DNA from 2 places in the Rothia sp. HMSC08A08 genome. Region 2 is predicted to be linked to the other one. Evidence: predicted binding sites of a transcription regulator. Region 2 holds the regulator's gene; the other holds the start of a gene.

Region 1 (15,119 bases), on a different contig from region 2:
TGTCTTTTGATTTATCGCTCTTTTGCGTCATACGAAACCTCCTCATTTCAAAACTATGTATACATAGCATCATAGTTCTATGTAATTATCAACAACCTCCTAGCAAGACCGTCTGAAGACGGTCGAGATTGCTCTCAGAAAAGGCGGATTCCATGGATTTCAACGATTACATCAAGACATACGAAGACCTATCAAGACAGGTGGGAGGGATGGTGCTCGCCAACGAGATTGCAAGCCGTCCGCTAGAGCTGATAAATGGAGACTTGAACAACGAGATATTCCAGTACTACATCATCTCCGACCCCGATTTCCTGCTAGAGCACACCGATGAGGTGGTCTTCCACGACGAGGAGCTAGACCTGTACATCTGGGCAATAGACCATTTTGGAACGGCATGGTCTGGCGTTCCTGTCCCTGAGCTTCATTAAGACGCAAATAAGCGGCTCCCACCACGGGAACCGCTTATTTTTTTCTCGTACTGCTCGCTATTAGTCTTGTATGCCGCCTTATCTGCCTCGTATGCGTCCTGCATGTGACTTGTAACCCTTCTGCCTCTCGTTCTGCTTGCCTCATTGTCTATGGCGCGGTTCGCAGCCCTGAGCCTCTTCTCGGCATCCCACATGTCCTTGCGGCTCTCATAGAGCCTCTTCTCGGCTTCCTCGCGTGCCTGTCTTTGCTGCTCCTCAATCATCTGCCTCATCAGCTCAGCCATCATCTGGGCGAACATGTCATCGAGCATGCGCTCGAACGGGGTCTTGCCCTTCTGATTGCCTGCAATCCTAAAGCACTGCTTCAGACCGTACAGGCTTGGTGCCTTCTGACTCTTCAGCTCATCCACAGCCGCTTTATCAGCCTTGAACTGGGCGTGTGCCCTGTCCACGTCCTCCTGAAGCTTGCTCGTGGTCTCTGGGATGTTTGCTCGTGCATGCTCAATGCTTGCATAGACACCATCCCCTCGCACGTCCACATGCTTTCTGCGGTACTGTGACCTCAAAGCCTCCGTAGCGGTCTTAACGTCCTCAGAATCGACTTTGTAATCGTCCAGAAGGGAATATGTCGCCTCTGGCTCCATATTGCCCCTAGGAGGCGCATATTCGCCTTCTGAGTGCTTTTCCTGCTCGATTGGTACAACGGGTACAACGTTAGGCTTAACGTCCTCTACGGGCTTATTTGGGCTTTCCAGCGCCTTTTCGGCGTAGTAGGACCGATGGATTCCTTCGTCAAGTCATCAGCTAGGAGCTTCGCCTTGCGGCGGCGCTTGCCACGCTTCAGCTCCTTCACATCAATATCGACGTTCACATACCCTGCGACATTTTTTCGGGTTAGCAAACAGACCGTCTCATAGTGGTTCGTGTGCGGGAACATATCCAACAAACGCGCGGCAACCGGCTTATAGGAGGGCATGCGCGCCAAGTCAGCGGCAAGGGTTTTTGCGTTGCAGCTCGAATAAATTACGTGCTCAATCCCCGAACCCTCAACCCAGGCGCACAGCCTCTCGCCAATGCCTCGCCTGGGCGGATTCACCACCAGCATCTCAGGGGTTTCGCGGGCGTTCATGGCGAACTCGGTCGCATCCCCCGCCGCAAATTTCACGTCCTTAAGCCCCTGCTCGGCAACGGTACGCTGGGCGCTGCGAATCGCCTCCGCACTGATTTCGATCCCGGTGACCTCACCATGCATCACCTGTGCCGCGTGCAGGGCAAAACCGCCCACACCGCAATACAAATCCCAGAGCGTGCGCGGCTGAACCTGCCCCACCCACTCGCGGCCCTGCACGTACATCGCCTGCGCAATCTGCGTGTTCGTCTGAAAGAAACTCTGCGGGCGCAGGTGCAGACTCATGCCGTTCACGCGCATCGGCAGGGTTTGCCGCTCGGTCAGAATAATCTCTTCCTCGCCCTCGATCAGCGCCACATGCTCGCGCAGCAGGTTCACCGACAGCACCGCTAACTTCGGCAGACGCTCTTGCAGCCACCCCAGCTGGCGGCGAATAGGCACCAGCAGCTTCTTCGAGCGGAGCACAAACCGCACCATCAGCTCGCCCGTCTCGGATGCGGTCACCAGAATATTCTTGAGCTCACCGCGCCGGGCCGGAATGTCATACGGGGTCAAATCGGCACGCTGAATAAGCTCGTGCAATACCGGAATGGCGCGCTCAATCGGCTCAATATAGAGCGGGCATTCGCTTAAATCGGTGGCACGCCCCGAACGATAATCCACGATGCCCAGGGACGGGTTCTGCGCCGAACCGCCCACCACCAGCTTCGCCTTATTCCGAAAATGCGCCTCGTCGCTGGCGACAGGTTCCAGCCAGGTCAGGTGAGGGTAGGCCGCAAGAAGCCTGCGCGCATCGGCCTGTTTCGCCGCGAGCTGGGCGGGGTACGGGGTTTCGATGCTAGTGCAGGAGCGGCAAAGACTCTCACGATAATAGGCGCATTCCATAGCCCCACCATTCTACCTTGTGGATGCGCGGGCACGGGTAACCCGTCGGGTGGTTTCGCTGATGTGCCGCCAGGTGTGCTCCTTTGCCCCTGCCCCATCGAAAAAAGAGCCTTTATGTGAATAAAGCGGCGAAAACTACGCTTTATTCACATAAAGGCTCTTTTTAGCAGGCAGGGCTGGATCGGGCGGAAAGGCTACGGTTTCTTTGCCTTCTTCTGCTGGCCCGCCTTAAGCACCGACCTGTACGACCGTGCCGAGAGCACAGATGCTTCCGATAAAACCGATAACACGCTCATGTAGCTCAGGCACGAGGCAATGGACAGCGAAGAAAAAGCCGAGCCGATAGATCCGAACGAGAAAGCCGAGCCAATCGAAAACGCCGAATTTACAGAGCCAATGCTGCAGAATGAGTTCACCGACCCGATGCTCAGAAATGAATTTCGCGAGCCGATGCTCTTTGTGTTTCGGTCGGAACGGGCGGGGGCATCAGGGGCGTTTTCGGAAGATTTGGAGGTGGTGTTAGGCATCATAAATCCAGCATACCGCGCGGCTCGCCCATCCCGAACGAATCACGGCGCACGTTGCAAGCAATCACGCATACGCGCGAGCAGGTAGGATTTGGCCGAAAAGGTAGGATTCTCCTACCTGCTCGGGACAAAAACCACCTGCTCGCGTCTCTGAGATAGACAAAAGCTCTCCGGAGCGAGTCCCGCACCCGGCATTGTGCCGGTCAGGAACCCACCCCGGAGAGCTTCAACATACTCCCTCAGTCGGGAAACGTTACATCATGCCGCCCATCGGGTCAGCAGCCGGTGCCGCAGCGGATGCGGGCTCAGGCTTGTTAGCCACCACAGCCTCGGTGGTCAGGAACAGACCGGCGATCGATGCGGCGTTCTGCAGAGCGGAACGGGTCACCTTCACGGGGTCGTTAATACCCGCAGCCATGAGGTCTTCGTACTCGCCGGTTGCAGCGTTCAGGCCGGTGCCCTCGGGCAGAGAACGAACCTTATCGACCACCACGCCGGGCTCAAGGCCAGCGTTCGTTGCGATCTGCTTCAGCGGAGCATCAATAGCCACGCGCACGATGTTTGCGCCGGTTGCCTCGTCACCCTTCAGGTCGAGCTTGTCGAAGACCTTCGCGCCCGCCTGAATCAGTGCCACGCCACCGCCGGGGACGATACCCTCTTCAACGGCTGCCTTTGCGTTGCGCACAGCATCCTCAATGCGGTGCTTGCGTTCCTTCAGCTCAACCTCGGTTGCTGCGCCAGCCTTGAGTACAGCCACACCACCGGCGAGCTTTGCCAGGCGCTCTTGCAGCTTCTCGCGGTCGTAGTCGGAATCGGAGTTTGCGATCTCGGCGCGAATCTGTGCCACGCGGCCCTCAAGTGCGGCGGCGTCGCCAGCGCCTTCAATAATGGTGGTCTCGTCCTTGGTGACAACAACCTTGCGTGCCTTACCCAGCATCTCAAGGGTTGCGGTATCCAGGGACAGGCCAACCTCTTCGGTAATAACCTGGCCGCCGGTGAGGATCGCGATATCAGCCATCATAGCCTTGCGACGGTCACCGAAACCGGGTGCCTTCACGGCAACGGACTTGATGGAGCCGCGCATCTTGTTCAGCACGAGCAGCGCCAGAGCCTCGCCCTCAACATCCTCGGCGATAATCAGCAGCGGTTTGCCGGACTGCATGACCTTCTCAAGAACGGGAACCAGATCCTTCACGTTCGAGATCTTCTGGTTGACCACCAGGATGTAGGGGTCTTCCAGCACGGCTTCCTGACGCTCGGGGTCGGTCACGAAGTAGCCGGAGAGGAAGCCCTTATCGAAGCGCATACCCTCGGTGAGTTCCAGGTGCAGGCCGAAGGTGTTGGATTCCTCAACGGTGATCACGCCTTCCTTGCCGACCTTCTCCATAGCCTGAGCGATCAGCTTACCGATCTCCTGATCGCCCGCAGAGATGGATGCGGTTGCCGCGATCTCTTCCTCAGTCTCAACCTCTTTTGCGGAGTCGAGCAGGGTCTTGGTGACCTCCTCAACAGCCTTCTCAATGCCGCGCTTGAGGCTCAGCGGGTCAGCACCGGCAGCCACGTTGCGCAGGCCCTCACGCACGAGCGCCTGAGCGAGCACGGTTGCGGTGGTGGTACCGTCACCTGCGATATCGTCGGTCTTCTTGGCTACCTCTTTGACGAGTTCGGCGCCAATCTTTTCATAGGGGTCTTCAAGCTCGATCTCTTTAGCGATGGAAACACCGTCGTTGGTGATCGTGGGTGCGCCCCACGACTTCTCAAGCACGACGTTGCGGCCACGGGGGCCAAGAGTTACCTTAACGGCATCGGCTAGAGTGTTCAGTCCGCGCTCTAGACCGCGGCGAGCTTCTTCATCAAAAGCAATAAGTTTTGCCATGTGGCGATATCCCTCCTGGACGTTTCGAATGGAGCGCTCAGGTTTTCCGGTCTGCCGAAGCAAATTTCGATACCGGTTTTAGCACCTGAAGGCGCCGAGTGCTAAAAACAATTTTGGCACTTGGTGCGCCCGAGGGCAAACATTTTGAGCACCGAATTTAGCTTAATCGCCCTCAGCGCATTCTTGAGGCGTGCGGAAAGCCGCGATGGGGTGAACGGGTACGGCTTCGAGTGCGAATGCACGGAGCCAAAGCACCAGTTTCGAGTGCCGGGCGATGTTATATGCGAGCGCATAAGGCTCATTGAACGTTCCCGAAACTAGCGGGGGTGATAAACGGTACCGCACACCGCAGTCTCAGGCCGATTGATACCGTTAGCTGTAGTCGGTGGCGAGCACCACCACAATATCGTTCTCGCCCAGAATCGAGGTGTCTGAGCTTTCCTGAACCGTCGTGATGTTCAGGGTTTTCGCAATAGCTTCGGCCTGTGACTTCTTGGCCTCGTCCTTGTAGTAGACCGTGCTGGACTGCGGAGGGGTGCCCGACCAATTTGCGGTTTCGGTAATCGTGTAACCTTCAAGCGCGGCGCTTGCCTTGGCCGCAGACCCGCCGGGTGCGGATGCATTATAGACCGCCACGTTCGCATCCTTAGCCTGCTCGGATGCCGAAGCAGAGGGCGACGAAGACTCCGAGGGCGAGGCGGGGGCGCTGTAGCTCTTGGCACGCGCGGCAGCCTCGGGCGAGCTGCTGCGCGGGTGGTTAATGTACATGGCGCCGCCGATCACGAGCGATAAAATACCGGCGACGACAACGGGAATAATGCCTTTGGGGCTCTTGGAAGGGTCGTCAATCACACCGCGGTATGTTCCACGGCGGGCGGTATTCTCGTCGATGTCGTCGAATTCATCGTGCGGGTATTGGCTCATGACTTCCCTAGGTTGAGTAATAGATGTACCGCTCTGCGCGGTGGAGCCCTGCCAAAGCTCTCTCTTACAGGGTACCGTATGGGGCTTTATCCGTCCTGTTCAGAGCGGCGTGCGCTCATGCACACATCGGTGCGGCTGCCTTTAGCTGCGGTCGCGAACCTCGCGCAGGCGGTGCATCAGGATAGGTTCGGCGGCGATCACGCGTTGGCTGTCGATCATCGTGTTGAGCTTCTGATAGTAGGCGATCGGGGTGAGCCCGAGCGCGGTAATCGCCTTCTCTTTGGTGCCCTGGTACTTCCAGTGCCGCTTTTCCAGGGCTATCATGGCACGCTCTAAATCGGTGAGAGCAGATTTTCGCGTGTTCTCAGTTTTTCCGCCGGTTTCGTGGGTCTCAGAAGTGTCGGAGGCGGAAGGCGCTGTCTGTGCTATGGGGCTGGGTTCGGGGCTATCGGCGGGGACTGCCGCTGCGGGTTCGGCGGCTTCGGAGCCGCTAGCAGGCGAAGGTTCGGGGGTTTCCGAAGAAGGTATCGGCATCTGGATTCCTGACGAACATAGGTGGTCTACATGAACACTTTAGAGTATGTTGGTTGAAGTCACCGTGTTATTAGAGTCAAATTTTCTCAGGGAGTATTTTCATGACGAACCCGCCGCTGACCGACATTATGAGCGAAGACTGGGCGCAGGCTCTCGCGCCCGTCGAAGATAAAATCCACGCCATGGGCGAGTTTTTACGCACCGAACACGCGGCGGGACACCGAACTTTTCCCACAGGTCAAAATATTTTCCGCGCATTCTCACGCCCCATGAACGAGGTCAAGGTGCTGATCGTGGGGCAAGACCCCTACCCCACCCCCGGGAACGCGATGGGGCTTTCGTTCTCGGTGCAGCGGGATATGCCCCTGCCGAAATCGCTCATCAATATTTACCGGGAACTTTCCGACGATTTGGGGATTGAGCCCGCGCAGCACGGCGATCTAAGCTCGTGGTCCGATGAGGGCATCATGCTCATGAACCGCGTGCTCAGCGTGCGTGAAGGGGCGCCGGGGTCGCATCGCAATAAAGGGTGGGAAGAGGTGACCGAGTGCGCTATTCGGGCGCTGGCGGCTCGCAATAAACCCCTGGTCGGGTTGCTGTGGGGTGCGGATGCGCGGCGTACCGCCCCGATGCTGGAACCGTATCCGTGTGTGGAGTCGGCGCATCCCTCGCCGCTGTCGGCGCATCGCGGGTTCTTCGGTTCGCGCCCGTTCTCGCGGGTGAATACGCTGCTGGTGCGGCAGGGTGCGGAACCGGTGGACTGGACGGTCAAATAGCGCGCATCTGCCCACTCATACCTACATACAAAGGCTCTTTATTCCAATGTGGAATAAAGAGCCTTTGTAGCATCCCGCATCAGAGGAACGTGAGAGCCGCGGATGCGCTACTCGGCAGCCTCCGCGGGCACATTGCGCGGAACCGCGAAACGCTGCAACAGATACTGCATCAGGTAGTTTCCCAACGTCACGCCCGCCGCCATCGCAATCACAATCGAAACCGCCGAAATCATGCTCTGGATACCCCAGACCACGTTCGTCTCCACCGTCAGCAGGTACATGCCGCGGAAGAACGACAAACCAGGCAGCAGGAAGGTCAGCGCAGGAATCGAAAAAACCGCCTGCGGGGCATGCAACCGGTACGCCACGTAGGTGCTCAGCATGCCAATCACGAGGGCAGCAAGCGCCGTATTCGCACGCCCCGAATCTACCCCCACCAGGTAGGTATACAGGTGATAGGTCACCAAGGCGCTACAGGTAATGAGCACCAGCCACCCCAGCTTCACAAGCTTCGTATGTAGGGTAATCGCAAACGTAACCGTCGCAGCCAGCATGAACACCGAGAACGTGAGCGGCGAAGGAAGCTCAAACCGGCTCTGCTCAATATCCAGAATCGGGCCGCCAAACAGGCTAATCGCATTCACCGCCGAGGCAATGCCGATCACCAGGCCCAAAAAGCTCATGCCCGTCGAAACGAATCTTCCCGCCGCCGTCACCGGGAAACCGTTAATCGCATCCTGAACCGCGCCCACCAGACGCGAGGTCGGCAGGAACATGATCAGCCCGGCGGCAACCACCAGAGGCGCCGAAATCGACTCCCCCGGGCGGCGAATCATGGAATGATCCCCTCCCAGCCAAATCGCCAGGAAGGTCAGCAGACCCGCGCTCGCCGCCATGCGGAAAAACGTGGGCATACCAATCTTATTGAGCCACTGAATCAGCAGGTACACGGGAATAAACACGATCGCCGCAGCGGTTGCGGTAGACCAGCTCGCCCCCAGCGCCGCCGTCAGCGTGGTTGCGCAGCCAATATTCGCCAGCCAGGTAATCAGCGGCGGATACGGTTTAGGATGGTTCGTAATCTCGCTCAGGCGAAGGTCGGCATCCTCCAAGGTCATGCCGCCCTCGGTAATATCGTGAATCAGCCCGTAGGTAGAAGCGAGCGCCTCATAATTCTCGGTAGAGGTACGCACCACGCGCACGAGCGTATGGGTGAACCGGGAGTCGGCACTCATGCTGCGAGAGCTGATGCGCGACTCCATGTAAATATCAGGGTCGGAGGTGTAGTTGATGGTCACCGACTGGTTGGTGATATTAACATCCACCGAATCGAGCCCATACGCCGAAGACACCGCAATAATCGCCGAGTCTACGTCCATCGCGTCCGCGCCATAGTAGAACATGGCCTCCGCCAGGCGTAGCGTGAAATTGAGGGTGTCGCGGGCGTATTCTTTCTCACGGTACAGGGCCTCACGCCGGGCGCGTTCTTCGCGTTTGGCGCGCGGGGTGAACTGCCGTTGGGCGATGCGCGCCGCACCGCGCGGTGCCGCGTGCGCCGCCGCCTGACTGCCTGCACGCACGAAGGACCGCAGGGTGGTTCGCACGCCCCACCGTCCGCCCGTACCGCGCCCGGCGGGTACGGTCGTAGTGGGTACGGATACCGGGGGTGCGCTCGCCGTGGGCTCTACACCACCGAACCGCTGTGCCGCATGCGAATTGGGCACCTGCGGAATCATGCCCGTCATAGGAACGGGCTGGGACTGGCGGTATTTAGCAACCTCCGTGACGATATTACTGGAGGTCTGCGCGGGCGGCTCCTGCGGATGCGGTATCTCAGGCGGCACGCTCTGCACCGCCTGGATTACGGGTTCTTCGGGGATTTCCTCGTAGGGTATTTCCGGCTCGTAGGACATCTGTGGAGCCTCGTCGAGAGGCATCCCCGATTCGTCGACGGGAAGAAGCTGGGTATCGTCCGTATCAGTTTCCACGCCGTGCGCCGCCGCAACCTCGTAAAGCGCCTCACGCGCCTGCTCAGCCTGCTCAACCTCCTTGCCGCTGTGGGCAAGCGCCTCACGCAGCTTGGAGTCGTGCACTTCGGAGAGAGGCACGGCGAAGAAATATCCCGGGCGGCGAATACTCCTCGCGTTCTCATCGGCTGGGTTGTAGCTGTGCTCCTCGGGGTTCTTCGCCATAGTATCCCTTGATCGTGTTACGTGCTGGTGCGCTGTGTGTACCGGTGAGTGGCGTGGCGGTGCGGCGTTTCCTAGTAGAAGGAATAGTGGTGTTTCTTCACCCACAGGCGAAGCATCAGCCGCTCCACACCGGCGTTCCAGAGTTTATATTTGAGCTCTGAAATAGGCTGATCGTAAACGCCCACGAAGTCGGTCACGTTCTTCGTGAACGAGGTTTTGAACAGACCCAGACCGTAGTAAGGGTGTTCCTTATTCTTGAGTTCGGCGGCGGGCGGGGTGCCGCAGAAGTCATAGGTGCTGATCCCGTGCTCCTTCATGAGGTCGGTAATCGCAGTCCACTGTACCAGATGAGAGTCACCGTACTGTTTACGGCGCGGCTTAGAACCGCCGTCTTTATAGGTGCCCTTCGTGCCGTAGTTAATCACGTAGGCGCCCACGGAAGGTTTGCCGTCTTCATAGGTGAAGTAGAGCCTGCCCTGCCCGGCGTTCTCGAAGGCCTTCCAGAAGTCGCGGTAATACTCGTAGGGGCGCAGCAGAAGCGAAACTTTGCCCTGGCCCACGGTATCCATAAGGGCATACATGGCGCGCATATTTTCGTCGGTGAGCTCAACCCGTTTGACCTCGCAGCCTTCACGGGTGGCGCGGCGTACAGCGTTACGTCCGCGCGAAGACAACGACTTGAGCACCTCTTCCTCGGTGCCTTCGGTGGAGAGGATGGCGGTGTAGTCATTCGGCTGAATATCGGCGGTACGAACCAGCTCGGTGCCCGCAATAACCTGCTGGGCGTGCTCATCCGCCACGATTTCAGGTTCGATCTTAACGGCAAAAACACCCAATTTCTGCTCGGTAATCAGGCGGCGGTTCGCCTGCAGCAGGGCGGGCAGCTCATCGGCATCATGCACCGCCGGGCCTTTGATGAAGTACCAGAGTTTGCCCAGCAACGGAATATTCTTCTCGAACGCCAGGCTGTAGCTGGCGAAAGGCTGCTTCTCGCCGTCACGATCGACGGTGCCTTCGTACACGATATAGCGGGGTTTCCACCCGTAGTCGGCTTTGACTTTTGCGAATGATGCGGACTGCAGCAGATTTCCGCCGTCCGGGTTGGCGATCACGTGGGTATCCCACTCCTGAATTTCTGCTGGGGTTGCAAAACGTGCCGTAATTTCGTGCAAGGGTCTCTATCTCTCGTGGGGTGGTGGGTGTTCCGAACGTCTATCGCCCGCGAACCTTGTGCGGTCTTTTTGATGCGCTCGCGGCGCACGCACGCCTTAAGTCTAACAAGAGGCGCGGCGATTGGTGCATCGGCGGGGTTCGCCTCGCCTGAAAAGAGCTTTGCTGTGAATAAAGAGTTAAAAACGCCGCTTTATCCGTATCAAGAGCCTTTTTATGCCCCTTCCGACCTGATCGGGCTGGCTGAGGCATGAGGCGGAAAACAGCCGGATGCGCGCCCGAGCCTTAAAGCAGGTATCCCGCCGCACGTGAAGCGACGGGATACCGGTAAGCTGGCGAGAGTCGCCGGAAGGATTACTCTGCGTCGTGGTCGGTTTCGAGAATCTTCTTCAGGGTCTCTAGAGCTTCGTCTGCGCCTTCACCTTCTGCTCGGAGCACCACACGGTCACCGTGCTTAGCACCCAAGGACATCAGGGATAGGATCGAAGCCGCATCCATTGCCTCGTCTGCGGGCTCGCCTTCGGCTGCAATGGTGACCTCAACGGGGAGGTCGCCAGCTGCCTCAGCAAAAATTGCTGCGGGACGTGCGTGCAGACCAACGCGGCTTGCAATGGTGGCAATAACCTCTGCCATGGTTTTTCTCCTTTGTGAAGGAATCGTCTGTTATCGACTCCATGTTTATCAAACGGGAGGATGCACCCCCTGTTTTCTTGCCTCAATTGTACAGTTTTACTCACCGCTTGGGGATCAATGCCTCACCCGATCTTGAAATAAACTTTCAACACCGGTTTAGCCTTATTCTCCACCGGGTTTGAGGCGTCTTCTAGAGGCCGAGCTCGTCCAGAATCGGCAGCTCAGCGCGGGCGGCAGCCTTCGCCTCGGCAGAGGAAATCTGTTCCAAAGCCTTATTGGCGATATGACGTGCCTGTTCCAGGGTCACCGACTTGAGCACCGCCGCAACCGCGGGGATAGCACCGGCATTCATCGAGAGGGTATCAACCCCCAGGCCGACCAGCACCACGGCCAGCGCCGGATCAGCGGCGGCCTCACCGCAGACGCTCACATACTTCTTCTCGCCGGCGTTCACCGAAGCTCGCTTAGCGCCCTTGACGGTCAGCTTAATCATCTTCAGCACCGCAGGCTGCCACGGGTTGTTCAGGTGAGCCAGATCGCCCAGCAGGCGGTCTGCAGCCATCGTGTACTGGGTCAGGTCGTTGGTGCCGATCGACACGAAATCGACCTCACCCAAAATCGCTTCGGCGTTCACGGCTGCGGCGGGGGTTTCAACCATCACGCCGTGTACCGGCAGGCCGACCTCCTTGAGCATTTTCGCAAAGTTGCGAGCCTCGGAGGTGGTCGAAATCATCGGTGCCATAACCCAAATATCGGCGTCGGAATCCTCGGACGCCTGCTTGATAGCCTCCAGCTGGCGGGTCAGCACGCCGGGTACGGTCCAGTCGGTGCGGAAACCGCGCACGCCCAGCGCCGGGTTTTCCTCGGGATTCACGTTCAGGAAGGGCAGAGGCTTGTCGGCACCCGCATCCAGGGTACGAACCACGATGTGCTTGCCGGGGAAGGCATCAAACACAGACTTGTAAGTTGCTGCCTGGGTTTCAATAGACGGCTCGGCGTCGTGCCCCAAGAAACCAAACTCGGTGCGCAGCAGACCCACACCTTCGGCGTTCAGGCTGGCAGCCTTTTCGGCGGATTTGCCGTCGCCCACATTCGCGTAGAGTGGCACGCGGGTGCCATCGGCGAGCACGCCTTTACCGTCGAAGTCGGCGATAGGTTTGCGGTTAGCGTATTTTTCGGCGGCTTCGCGGTCTTCATCGGTCGGCTCGGTATTGACGATACCCGCATTTGAGTCCACATAGACCTCGGTGCCGTCGGGAATATCGGTAACGCCCTTCGCCGCCACAATAGCGGGAAGGCCCAGGCCGCGCGCCAAAATCGCGGTATGCGCCTGCGGACCACCGTCTGAAGTGATCAGGGCGATCACGTTCTTCGGGTCAAGGGTCGCGGTATCTGCGGGGGCAAGATCAACTGCGGCGAGCACGAAAGGCTCCTCCGCGAAGGGGATGCCCGGCGCCTGCTGACCGGTCAGTTCCGCCACAATACGGGCGCGCACATCGTGAATATCGGTGACGCGCTCAGCCATGTAACCGCCAAGGGCAGCCATCTGGTCGGCGAACGAGGTTGCTGCCTCCCAAATCGCGCGCTCAGGTGCCATCTGCTGAGTCTCAACCAGCTTTACGGCGCTCTTAATCAGGGCGCGGTCGGTCGCCATCTGCGAGGTCGATTTGAGCACGGCCTTGCCGTCACGACCCGCGTTTTCGGCGCGTGCGAGCAGGTCCTCTTTCACGCGAACCGACGCATCTTGAATACGTTGACCGGCCTCTTCGGGGCTTTCACCGTCTAGGCGTAGACCGGCTTTAGGCTCTTGAATAGGCTCGGGCATCTGTAGCACGGGACCAATAACGCGTCCGGCATAAACACCGACGCCTTTATATGTAGTCATGAAGATATATCCTTCGTGTTGGGTTCTCTACAGTGTAACGCTTATGCGGCGGTCTTCGCTGGGGTCTCGGTCGCAGTCTGCCGCGACTTCGCGCCAATCGACTTCAGCAGCACATAGGTGATAGCGGATACGACGGTACCGGCGACAACGGCGAGCAGGAACATCGGAATATTGTTGCTCAAACCAATAATCCAGATACCGCCGTGCGGTGCCGGGGATGCCACATGCGCATTCATCGAAATAGCACCGGCAATCGCGCCACCTACGATGGAGGACGGGATCACGCGCGCCGGGTCTGCCGAAGCGAACGGAATAGCGCCCTCAGAGATGAAGGATGCGCCCAGCAGCCACGCGGCCTTGCCGTTCTCACGCTCGGGCTCGGTGAAGAGCTTGGGGCGCAGGGTGGTGGCAAGCGCCATAGCCAGCGGCGGAACCATGCCGGAGATAATAACGGCTGCCATGATTTCCTTGTTCACATCGGCACCCGAAGAAAGCCCGGCGGTTGCGAACAGGTAAGCCGCCTTGTTGATGGGACCACCCAGATCGGACGCCATCATGGCACCCAGAATCAGGCCGAGAACAAGAGCGGATGCGCCAGACATGGAGGTCAGCCAGTTCTGCAGGGATTCGAGAACCCACGCCAGCGGCGCGCCCAACAGCAAGTACATGATGCCGCCCGCAACGAGTGAGGTAATGAGCGGGGTAATGACCACGGGCATCATCGAGCCAAGCCAGCGCGGCAATTTGAGGGTGCCTAAACCGTAGGCGATCAGACCGGCGAGCAGACCGCCGACGATACCGCCGAGGAAGCCAGCCTTTACGGCAACCGCGACGGAACCGGCGATAAAGCCGGGCGCAATACCGGGGCGCTGCGCCAACCCGTAGGCGATAAAGGCGGCGAGCGCGGGAACCATCAGATCAAGACCGAACTTACCGATGGTCTGCAGAACCGCGCCCAGGTAGAGGGTCCAGTGGGTGTCTCCCAGGTTGTAGATTGTGGCGTTGGCGAGGATCTTTTCGGTATCGACATCGCCCAGGTTCGGCATGGTGATTGCTTCGAGAATGAAGCCCAGAGCCACGATAATGCCGCCGGCGGCGACGAACGGGATCATGTACGAAACACCGGTCATCACGGCTTTGTAGATGCGCGAACCCCACGAGCCTTCGGCAGCCGAGGAGGTGTCTTCTCCGCTGGATGCGGCGGCGCTCACGCGCTTGCCGTTGGGGTTTTCCGCTTCGGCTAGGGCCTCCTCAATCATGGCTTGCGGTTCGTCAATGCCGCGCTTCACGGGGGCTTCCACATAGGGCTTACCGGCGAAGCGGCTGCGGTCGCGCACGTTCACGGAGACCGCGAAAATGACGGCGTCGGCTTCATCAATATCGGCTTGGGTGAGGGTTTCGTTCCCCGAGGACCCCTGAGTCTCAACCTTGAAGTCGTAGCCGAGGTCTTCCGCTGCGTATTTGAGGGCATCCGCCGCCATATAGGTGTGCGCGATGCCGGTGGGGCATGCGGTGACCGCCACGATTTTCTTGGTGGCCGGCTTCTCGGGTGCGGTCGCTTCTGCGGAGTCGGTCTGTGCCGCTGCAGCTTGAGCGGATGCGCCTGCACCCGCCTTTTGCGCATCGGATGCTGCCGAGTCGGCGGAGGCGGGAGCCTTCTTCGGGGCGCCGGTGCCGAGCGCATCGTTCACGAGGTCTACGATTTCTTCGGGGGTTTGTGCCTCACGCAGGGAGGCGGTGAAGCTCTTCTTCATGAGCGAACGTGCCAGCGTGGAAAGCAGTTTCAGGTGTTCCTGGTCGGCACCATCGGGGGCGGCGATGAAGAAGATCAGATCGGCAGGACCGTCTTTCGCGCCGAAGCTCACGCCGGGGTTGGGGCGTGCCATCGCGAGGGTGGGTTCGGTGACCGCCGCGCTTCGGCAGTGAGGGATGGCGATACCGCCGGGGATGCCGGTGTCGGTCTTGGACTCGCGGGCTTCAGCAGCGGTGTACAGCTGATCGTAGTCGGTGGCACGTGAGGCATTGACGACGGCGTGCGCGAGCTTGCTGATGACGTCGAATTTAGTCTCTCCCAGATTCTGGTCTAGGAGCACCAGCTCTGGGGTGATGAGCTCAGACATAATACCCTCCTCGGGGCGTATGATGCGGTGCGCCATGATG
Region 2 (9,678 bases):
ACCATCTTGGAGCCAAAACCTAAACGAGTCAGGAACATCTTCATCTGTTCAGCCGTCGTGTTCTGTGCTTCATCAAGGATGACGAAAGCGTCATTCAATGTACGCCCGCGCATATATGCGAGGGGTGCAACCTCAATTGTTCCTGCCTCCATAAGCTTAGGGATAGCCGCCGGTTCAAGCATGTCGTGTAGAGCATCATAGAGAGGACGCAAATAAGGGTCAATCTTATCGTTGAGAGTTCCCGGTAAAAAGCCTAGACGCTCGCCTGCTTCTACTGCGGGGCGAGTTAAGACAATTCGGTTAACCTCGCGGCTTTGTAGGGCTTGCACTGCTTTTGCCATAGCCAAATATGTTTTACCGGTACCAGCGGGACCAATGCCGAAGACAACAGTATTTGCGTCAATAGCATCCACATATTTTTTCTGGTTTACCGTCTTCGGGCGAATCGTCGTACCGCGTGTTGAAAGAATACTCGCTGAGAGCGTATGCGCTGGATTTGAAAGTTCATCACCGAGCATACCCATCAGACGATGGATAACTTGTACTGTAATCTGTGTACCGTGACTAGCGAGTACACGGAGTTCATTGAGAAGCTTCGCAACCGTGGTAACAGATACGGACGGACCGGAAATAAGAAGATCAAGATCCTTGGGACGAATTGAAATATTGTCGAAATAGTCCTCAACAATAGTGAGATGCGCGTCTTGAGGGCCAAGAACCGCTATCATCTCTGCGGCGCTTTTGAAAGATACGGTACGTGCCGTTGAGAGGGGTCGTGAGGTAGTCGTCAAAAGTAAGCTCCTTGGCTTGTTGGTTCTTAAATAAGTGTAACGTTACTTACCAGCGTCCCAACACTACGTTGATAGTGCACAGTGCTGCGGCACCAGCAGTGGAGGCTCGCAGAATTTCAGTTCCTAACAGTGCCTTGTACGCACCCGCCCGCGTGAAAAGTTCGATTTCCCGTTCGGTGATGCCTCCTTCAGGTCCTACAAGAATATAAATTCTGGTGGGATTATCAGGGCTGTACCCAATCTTTCGCAGATATTCGCTTAAGGGTTCAGTGGCCTGTTCATGCAGAATATAGACATACGCTCCCTGATCCGTGAGCTCGCGTATGTGTTCTGCGAGTTCCTGCGAAGAATACAGCTCTTCCACGGTAGGAATGAGCGCTCGACGCGATTGCTTAGCGGCGGCAGAGACAGTATTTTGCCACTTTTGGTGAGCTTTAGTAGCGCGTTCCCCTTTCCACCGCACGATAGAGCGATCGGCACTCCACGGGATAACGCTCCGAATTCCAAGTTCGGTGCCGGTCTCAATTGCCAATATGTCTCGGTTATCTTTGGCGAGTGCCTGCACAAGGGAAACTGAGAGGCTGTTATCATCCTTATCTAGGTTTTGGACTGTAACTTCAAGTCCTTCAGAGGAAATCGCTGAAACAATACCGTGGATACGATGCCCTTGGCCGTCTGCAAGGTCAAGGTTCTCCCCTATAGCTAAGCGTTTCACCTTGGCGTGATGCGCTTCCGGACCAGTTAGAGTAAATGTACTCCCTGCCGTGCAGCTGGCTAGCTCTTTGGCGGTAATGTAGAAAATGGGGGCGCTCATAAGATCCTTGATAAAGCTGTATCCGAAGTGTTTCATCTTACCGTACTAGGATTTTCAGAACACTTCGGATACAAAGAATGTTGTCTATTTAAATTGGTCTTTGAGTCGCGAAAAAAGACCATGTTTTTGTTTGACGTGGGTGCCTTCGTGCAAGTCTTCTCCACGAAGTTCAGCGAATTTTTGGAGCAACTCACGTTGTTCGGAGTTTACATTGGTCGGTGTTGTGACCTGAATACGTACCTGTAGGTCTCCGCGTTTATCGGAGTGAAGGCGGGTAACACCTAAGCCGTTCAAAGTTACGATGTCGCCGCTTTGTGCGCCTTCAGGGATGGTGATCTCTTGAACCCCATCGAAGGTTTCTAAGGGTACGGTGGTTCCTAAAACGGCTGCGACCATAGGAATATTCACCGTTGTGGTGAGATTATCACCATCGCGAACAAAGTATTTATCGCGCTTAACGTTGAGATCAATATAAAGATCGCCATTGGGACCACCATTGAGTCCAGCTTCGCCTTTACCTCGCAGACGTATGCGGGCTCCGTCATTAACACCGGCGGGAACGGTGAAGGTCAGCGGGAGTTTTTCGCCCACACGGCCCTGTCCGTGGCATTCTGGGCAGCGGTGTTTGATGACGGTGCCATATCCCTGACAGCTGGGGCACTCTACCTGCTGCATGACGGTTCCTAGGATGGATTGAACACGGCGCTGCATGAATCCCTGGCCATGACAGGTCTCACAGGTTTCGGGGTGGGTTCCGGGAGCGGTTCCTTCACCTTCACAGGATTTACAAGTGACGGCCGTGTTAAGCTCTACAGTCTTTTCGACGCCAAAAACTGCGTCTTTAAGGGATATCGAGACGTTGATAAGTGCGTCTTGTCCCTGGCGTACGCGGGATGCGGGACCGCTTTGTCCACCGCCTCCGGTAAACATATCGAAAAGGTCTTGGAACCCGAAACTTCCTGAGCCAAAGCCGCCGAACCCTCCTGCGCCTCCAGGGAATCCTGCACGACCCTGTTCATCGCCGGTAGCGTCGTAATTACGGCGTTTCTCGTTATCTGAGAGTACTTCGTAGGCGAGGGTTACACGTTTGAATTCCTCAGCTGCCTCTTCGGATGGGTTAACGTCGGGGTGCAGTTGACGCGCCTTTTTACGGTACGCTTTTTTGATCTCTTCGGGGCTTGCATCCTTCGAGACTCCAAGAGTTGAGTAGTGATCGCTCACGTGTTTCTTCTATCCTTTTCGTACCGGAGTGCTCCGGATATGGTGTCAATATAAAATCGGTAAGTTTACGGGGTTCTGAGGAATTACTCGCACGATGTCATGATGCTCGTGTGCCTAAGACATGACCTAGATAGCGAGCTACCGCGTTCACCGCCGCAATGTTACCACGGTAATCCATGCGGACTGGACCCACCACGCCAAGTTTTGCCGTATGCTTCCCCAAGGCGCCTTCATTATCTGGTAAATGTTGTTTGCCGTATGAAACTACAACGGGTGAATCGTATTCACCAGTGACAATAGAAGCTCCTTGAAGCGCTTGCTCCGTATTCTCGTGACCGATCCTTACACTGTACCCGGCTTCTTGAACCGATGCGTGAGACAGCACGCGAAGCAGCGTAACTTGTTCTTCGAGCGCATCCAAAATGGGAGCTATGCTCGCCGAGAAGTCGTCGTGACTTCGTGCTAGGTTTGAGGTGCCAGAGATCGCGAAGCGAATATCTCGTTCAAAATAAGGTTGTGCTCGCAGATGATCCACGATAGCTTCGGTAAGCTCCGGAGAACGACCTCGCAACGCTGGATGATGCGCTTCTGGCAGCAATGCACTTATGTTTTCGAAGGGTAAACCCTGAAGCATTTTAAGCAGGTTTTCTTTAATCGCTGCAAGAGCTGACACAGTTTCATCATGCGATAAGGCTGTAGTCTCCGGCAATATCACGGTAACCCGGTGGATTGTGCCAAGATCACTGATAAGCAATGCTAAAAGCGTGCGTGAATCTAGGGGTACGAACTCAAGATGCAAGAGAGTTCCAGCGTTACGTGTTGGGTACTGGATAAGTGCTACCTGATGCGTGAGATGCGCAAGTGTTCGGGTGGCGGCTTCAATCATGTCTTCTACGCTGTGTGCGCTTTCAAGAATTTGCCGTAACGCCGAAACTTGGGTTGCAGAGAGAGCACGCGGCGCGGTTAGAGCATCGACGAAGAACCTGTATCCCTGTTCTGTAGGAATACGCCCAGCGCTGGCGTGCGGTGCGCTCAAAAGTCCCTGTTCTTCTAAAGCTGCCATATCATTGCGTATCGTGGCACTGGATACTTGAAGATGGTGGCGCTGTGCCAGCGTCTTTGAACCTATGGGTTCGCCTGTGCGCACGTAGTCTTCAACGATTGCCTGCAGTATGCGCATGCGGCGTTCGTGTGACATGGTACTCCTTGCGACCCTATCGGTGGTTAACAATCTGGAAAAGCATAATCTGGCACTCTTGTTGAGAGAGTGCTAAAAACTACTTTTATCATAGCCGGGTAACCCCTAACGGTACTAGTCTTTCGCCAGAAGCGAGTTATCAATACTTTAGAATTGGATGGGTTCTGCCAGAAGCTAACCTGCGGAAACCAGGCAATATCCGTGGTGCCGTTGTACGAAGGATGCAAGATATGAGTGAACGATACGCTTGGGGTGCACAAGATCTATCACGTGCCTCAATAAATAACAGGCCTGCTTCTCCTCGTCGGGTCGAGCTAAAACGCGGGATGGTCCTTGAGGATCTTAACGGGTGGGTTGGCGAAGTAGTGCGTGCCGAACGTATCGGTGGAGAAATATTTTTCGGGCTTGAAGACGCTCACGGACGGGTCAAAAATTTTCCTTTAGGAATCGGGTACTTTCTTGAGGGCGAACCGGTTGAGATTGTTGCCCCAACACCACGAAAGACCTCAGGGCGCAAAATTTCTCGTTCTGGTTCGGTAGCAGTTGAAAACGCTCCAGCACGGGTGGCGCGCGCATCCAGAATCTGGGTTGAGGGGCTTCATGATGCGGAACTCGTCGAGAAAGTGTGGGGCCATGATCTGCGGGTTGAAGGTATTGTGGTCGAGCCCCTTCATGGTGTTGATGATTTAGCAACTGCCGTTGAAGAGTTCTCCCCCGGTCCAGAGCGACGACTTGGAATTCTTGTGGATCATCTTCTGAAAGGCACCAAGGAAGAACGTGTTGTGGCGGAGGCTTTAGCTGTTCCCGGCGCTGCTGGAAATATTAAGATTGTGGGGCACCCTTTCATTGATATTTGGCAGGCCGTCAAGCCGCAGGTTCTCGGAATTCCGGCATGGCCGCAGGTGCCTCGAGGTGAGGACTGGAAGAAAGGAATTCTACGTCGGTTGGGACAGCCACATCAAAACCAGGAAGACGTGGCAAACGCCTGGAAACGTATTCTTTCCCGAGTTGACTCTTATTCTGATCTTGATCCTACGCTGCTAGGACCTGTTGAGTCGCTCATTGATTTTCTGACTGAATAAGGTAATGTGAGTAGCTCAGGTTGTCTATGCCGCGCCTCTGGCAAGGCGTTCGGTAAAACACGTTACAATAAATAAGGATTTTAGGTTGTACAGGTGCACCAACTGAGGCATGTGTACGGCAGAGCAAAATAGACGAGTAATAATCAGGATTTCTGTGGTTCAAGATACTCGCCCGGAGGGGCATAAACGAAACATTACACCTTTGCCTGTGTCGCAGGACCGGAGCATGGCGACTTTTGCTCACTTTAGCGGCATCATCGGGTTTTTGCCTGCCGCTGCTATCTACTATTTGTATCGTGACCGCGCCCCCTTCACTGAGCAAGAGTCACGTGAAGCCATGAACTTTACGCTTCTGCCTTCAATCATGATTCTTGTTCTTCTCATTTTGAGCTTCGTGCCCGGCATGGCAAGCCTCATGATGTTCTTTACTGCTATTCTGTGGCTTTATATGGCGATCAGTTCCGTAATTGCGGGCATCTACGCCGCTCAAGGAGAACCTCATAGGTACAAGCTCAACCTGCGTATCCTTGACCTTTTCCTCAAGCCTGCTGAAGACTTCAAAGAAAAGAAGAAGCAGCACCGAGAAGAAATGGAAGGGCAACAGCAACAACAGGCAGCCGAGCGCCGCGTATAAACAGACTTATACATCGTATAAGGCAAGGCATCCAGGGTCACTATTTCGATATGGAATATGTGGCCCTTTATTTTTACGCGCATATTACATACCACATAAAACACCTGTTAACGATTGAAGGCCCCTGATACACAAGGGACCTTCAACCGTATTCACTCAACTTCAGCAAAGACGACAACACGCTGTAACATATACCGTCCTGCCAATATAAACTCTACCTTAGTTTCAACCTAATGTCTAGTAATTCAATTATTTTATCCTGAAAGTTAAGGCAATTATATTTTTGGGGTAAGTATTCTCGCATATTTTACGAGACATTTATTTTATATCTGGAAGTAATTCTCGAGTAACAGCATCACCTAAAAGTCGCCCCTGCAGTGTGAGTTTTACCGAAGCATCAGGGTTGGGCGCACCAGTATTTGTAAAAATGTCGGGTTCAATGAGACCTTGCGAGAGCAACCACCGTAAAGAAGACCCCAGGTCAGCGGCAGGATGCACGGCTAGAAGCTCGTGCATAGGCAGCCCCTCACGTACTCGAATCAACAGCATAATCGTCTCAAAAGAACGAGAATCTGAGTCTAAAATCTCTCGCGCTGCGGCCGGCGACTGCCCAGCTCGAACGCGATGCGCATAGGGAACGGGATGTTTAATATTCCACCACCGGGTACCGTTTATATGTGAATGTGCTCCCGGTCCTATTCCCCACCAGTCTTGATTACGCCAATACGCCATATTATGGTCACTTCGAGTATGCTCAGACCGAGAATAATTCGAGACCTCATACCACCGATATCCGGCTTGCATGAGAAGATCTTCTGCACGCAAATACATATCTGCCATGAGGTCATCATCAGGCATTGTATATTCACCGCGCCGAATTTGTGCGGCAAGTTTAGTACCGTCTTCAACAATCAAAGAATATGCAGAAATGTGGTCTGGCTGATAAGAAATCGCCGCTTGCACACTTTGCTCCCACTGCTCCAGCGTTTCTGACGGAGAGCCATAAATTAAATCTATCGATACTTGAAGACCAATATCTCGCGCCCACGCCACAACTTTAGGAACATTTTCGGGCGTATGGGTACGGTCAAGAACTTTCAAAACCTCGGGCACAACAGATTGCATACCAAAAGAAACACGCGTAAATCCGCCGTCTTTTAACGTCTGCAGATCCTCATAGGTGACAGAGTCAGGATTAGCCTCGGTGGTGACCTCAGCACCATCTTCGATACCGAAAATATCAATTGCAGTTCTCAGGATGCGCACCAAATCATACGCAGGGAGTTTCGTGGGCGTACCCCCGCCGAAGAATACCGTATGCAACGGCCGCTTTACCACCCCGGATGCTTCAAGAGCGCGAGCGGCAAAGAAAATCTCAGCTGTAGCATCGTCCGCATACGTACCCAGCCCTATCCCGTCACCAAAATCTTCGGTGGCATAAGTGTTGAAATCACAATACCCACATCGCACTGAGCAGAACGGAATATGTACATAGAGGCTAAAATCACGGTTTTGGCACCCGTGCGCACACGAGGCTGGGATGCGTCCATCACGCGGCGCGGGCGCGCCAACCGGTTGCGCGGGTGCCATACGATGCCTCCTTCATGAGAATCTAGCCGAGTGCATGTGCGTAAAAATGATGGGTAGAGACGCTCTTTTCTTGGAGTCAGGTCTCTACCCGCAAGAAAGACGGTAAAGATTTACTTCTTTTTGTCTTTCTTCTCTTTCTCTTCGCCCGAAGATAGGGCGGCGATGAATGCCTCTTGCGGTACCTCGACGCGGCCGACCATCTTCATGCGCTTCTTGCCTTCCTTCTGCTTTTCCAGCAGCTTGCGCTTACGCGAAATATCGCCACCGTAGCATTTTGACAGCACGTCCTTGCGCATAGCGCGGATATTCTCGCGGGCAATGATGCGAGAACCAATAGCAGCCTGAATAGGAACCTCAAATTGCTGACGAGGTATTAGCTCACGGAGTTTACTCGTCATCATCAAACCGTACGAATAGGCCTTGTCGCGATGGGTAATAGCCGAGAAAGCATCCACTTTCTCACCCTGAAGCAGGATATCGACCTTCACCAGGTCAGCCTCTTCCTCACCATCGAACTTCCAGTCCAAGGATGCATACCCACGAGTACGGGACTTGAGCTGATCGAAGAAATCAAAGACAATCTCGGCCAGCGGCAGGCGGTACCGCATCTCAACGCGATCCTCAGATAGGTAGTCCATGCCGCCCATTTGCCCGCGGCGCGACTGGCACAACTCCATGATCGCCCCAATATAGTCGCTGGGGGCAATAATCGTACATGCCACCATCGGTTCACGAATGGTTGCGACCTTACCCTCGGGGAACTCGCTTGGATTAGTCACGCGCTTTGCATTACCCGATTCGTCCACAACATCGTAGATAACGTTGGGGGCGGTCGAAATAAGGTCGAGATTGAACTCGCGTTCCAAGCGTTCGCGCACGATTTCAAGGTGCAGCAGGCCTAAGAAGCCACACCGGAAACCAAACCCGAGTGCTGCAGAAGTTTCGGGTTCGTAGACAAGCGCAGCATCGTTGAGCTTGAGCTTGTCTAGGGCATCTCGCAACGCCGGATAATCTGAACCATCAATAGGAAATAGCCCAGAGAACACCATAGGTTTCGGGTCTTCATAGCCGCCTAGGGATTCTGCAGCAGGTTTGACGGCAGAGGTTACGGTATCGCCCACGCGGGACTGCCGAACGTCCTTCACGCCAGTGATCAAATAGCCCACTTCACCTACGCTCAGCCCTTTGGAGGGAATGGGGTCGGGTGAAATTACCCCAATCTCAAGCAGATCGTGTTCTGCTCCGGTAGACATCATCTTGATTTTCTGGCGCGGTTCAAGTTTTCCATCTACGACACGCACATAGGTGACCACTCCGCGGTAGGAATCGTACACCGAGTCAAAAATCATGGCGCGGGCAGGCGCATTCGCTTGGCCAACGGGCGCGGGTATACCTTCGACAATACGATCCAGTAGAGCTTCTACACCCTCACCGGTTTTACCCGAAACCCGCAGAACCTCCTCAGGTTCGCAACCAATAAGGTTTGCCAGCTCCTCAGCATATTTATCGGGCATAGCGGCGGGCAAGTCGATCTTATTCAGGACGGGAATAATCGTAAGATCGTTCTCCATCGCTAAGTAAAGGTTGGCGAGAGTTTGGGCTTCAATCCCCTGTGCTGCATCAACAAGAAGCAGAGCGCCTTCGCATGCGGCAAGTGAGCGAGAGACTTCATAGGTGAAGTCAACGTGTCCCGGAGTATCAATCATATTGAGTGCATAGGAAGTACCGTCGATCTCCCATGGCATACGTACTGCCTGGGATTTAATGGTGATGCCTCGTTCACGCTCAATATCCATGCGGTCAAGGTATTGTGCCTTCATATCGCGCGGCGCGACAACGCCAGTTGCCTGAAGCATACGGTCAGCGAGCGTGGATTTTCCGTGATCGATATGTGCAATAATGCAGAAGTTGCGAATAATCGCGGGGTCGGTAGCCGCCGGTATTGGCGGATTTTTCGACAGAGGAGCCACTCGCATATTCCTTTCATGGAGGTTCATCAGGCAGCTGGCACAATTATCTTTTATTTTCCCATAATGCACGCTGGAAGCGCGAACCGGCACGGCTGGCGGGCACAAAGAATTCCCCGCCGGGAGAGAACCGACGGGGAAACCTTATCACTTCGCAATGCGCCTCATACAGAGGCTGACATTAGGAAAGTTTGTTAACCAGATGCGCTAGACCGGACTTCTTGTTAGCAGCGTTCTTCTTGTGCAGAACACCCTTAGAAACAGCCTTATCCAGCTTGCGGCTCACAAAACGCAGTGCCTCTTCGGCAGCTTCCTTGTTCTGTGCCTCAACAGCTTCCTTAACCCGGCGGGTTGCGGTCTTCAGCTCAGATTTAATAGCGT

The links. Region 2 encodes HrcA, which represses chaperone genes, less so after heat shock. Its sites were predicted from a motif close to TTNGCACTCGNNNNNNNCGAGTGCNAA; they were not measured.
Region 1: groL (chaperonin GroEL) is a predicted target of HrcA. The motif match lies at 4,924-4,950, and genes of this name have one in related genera.

What each region holds. Positions count from the first base shown of each region.
Region 1 is NZ_KV793061.1:55,251-70,369, reverse strand. It holds gene HMPREF3164_RS03370 (hypothetical protein) at 1-31, opposite strand, end outside; gene HMPREF3164_RS03365 (hypothetical protein) at 153-428, shown strand; gene HMPREF3164_RS03360 (hypothetical protein) at 425-1,072, opposite strand; gene rlmC (23S rRNA (uracil(747)-C(5))-methyltransferase RlmC) at 1,159-2,442, opposite strand; gene HMPREF3164_RS11170 (hypothetical protein) at 2,637-2,972, opposite strand; gene groL (chaperonin GroEL) at 3,223-4,845, opposite strand; gene HMPREF3164_RS11025 (hypothetical protein) at 5,008-5,190, opposite strand; gene HMPREF3164_RS03340 (LytR C-terminal domain-containing protein) at 5,218-5,769, opposite strand; gene HMPREF3164_RS03335 (DUF3263 domain-containing protein) at 5,911-6,303, opposite strand; gene HMPREF3164_RS03330 (uracil-DNA glycosylase) at 6,405-7,079, shown strand; gene HMPREF3164_RS03325 (threonine/serine exporter family protein) at 7,187-9,271, opposite strand; gene HMPREF3164_RS03320 (lipid II:glycine glycyltransferase FemX) at 9,343-10,443, opposite strand; gene HMPREF3164_RS11165 (hypothetical protein) at 10,471-10,695, shown strand; gene HMPREF3164_RS03315 (HPr family phosphocarrier protein) at 10,796-11,074, opposite strand; gene ptsP (phosphoenolpyruvate--protein phosphotransferase) at 11,265-12,959, opposite strand; gene HMPREF3164_RS03305 (PTS fructose transporter subunit IIABC) at 13,001-15,079, opposite strand.
Region 2 is NZ_KV793078.1:100,774-110,451, forward strand. It holds gene HMPREF3164_RS08060 (PhoH family protein) at 1-791, opposite strand, end outside; gene HMPREF3164_RS08065 (16S rRNA (uracil(1498)-N(3))-methyltransferase) at 838-1,605, opposite strand; gene dnaJ (molecular chaperone DnaJ) at 1,690-2,826, opposite strand; gene hrcA (heat-inducible transcriptional repressor HrcA) at 2,924-4,024, opposite strand; gene HMPREF3164_RS08080 (DUF3097 family protein) at 4,255-5,106, shown strand; gene HMPREF3164_RS08085 (DUF4870 domain-containing protein) at 5,333-5,740, shown strand; gene hemW (radical SAM family heme chaperone HemW) at 6,059-7,330, opposite strand; gene lepA (translation elongation factor 4) at 7,441-9,300, opposite strand; gene rpsT (30S ribosomal protein S20) at 9,479-9,678, opposite strand, start outside.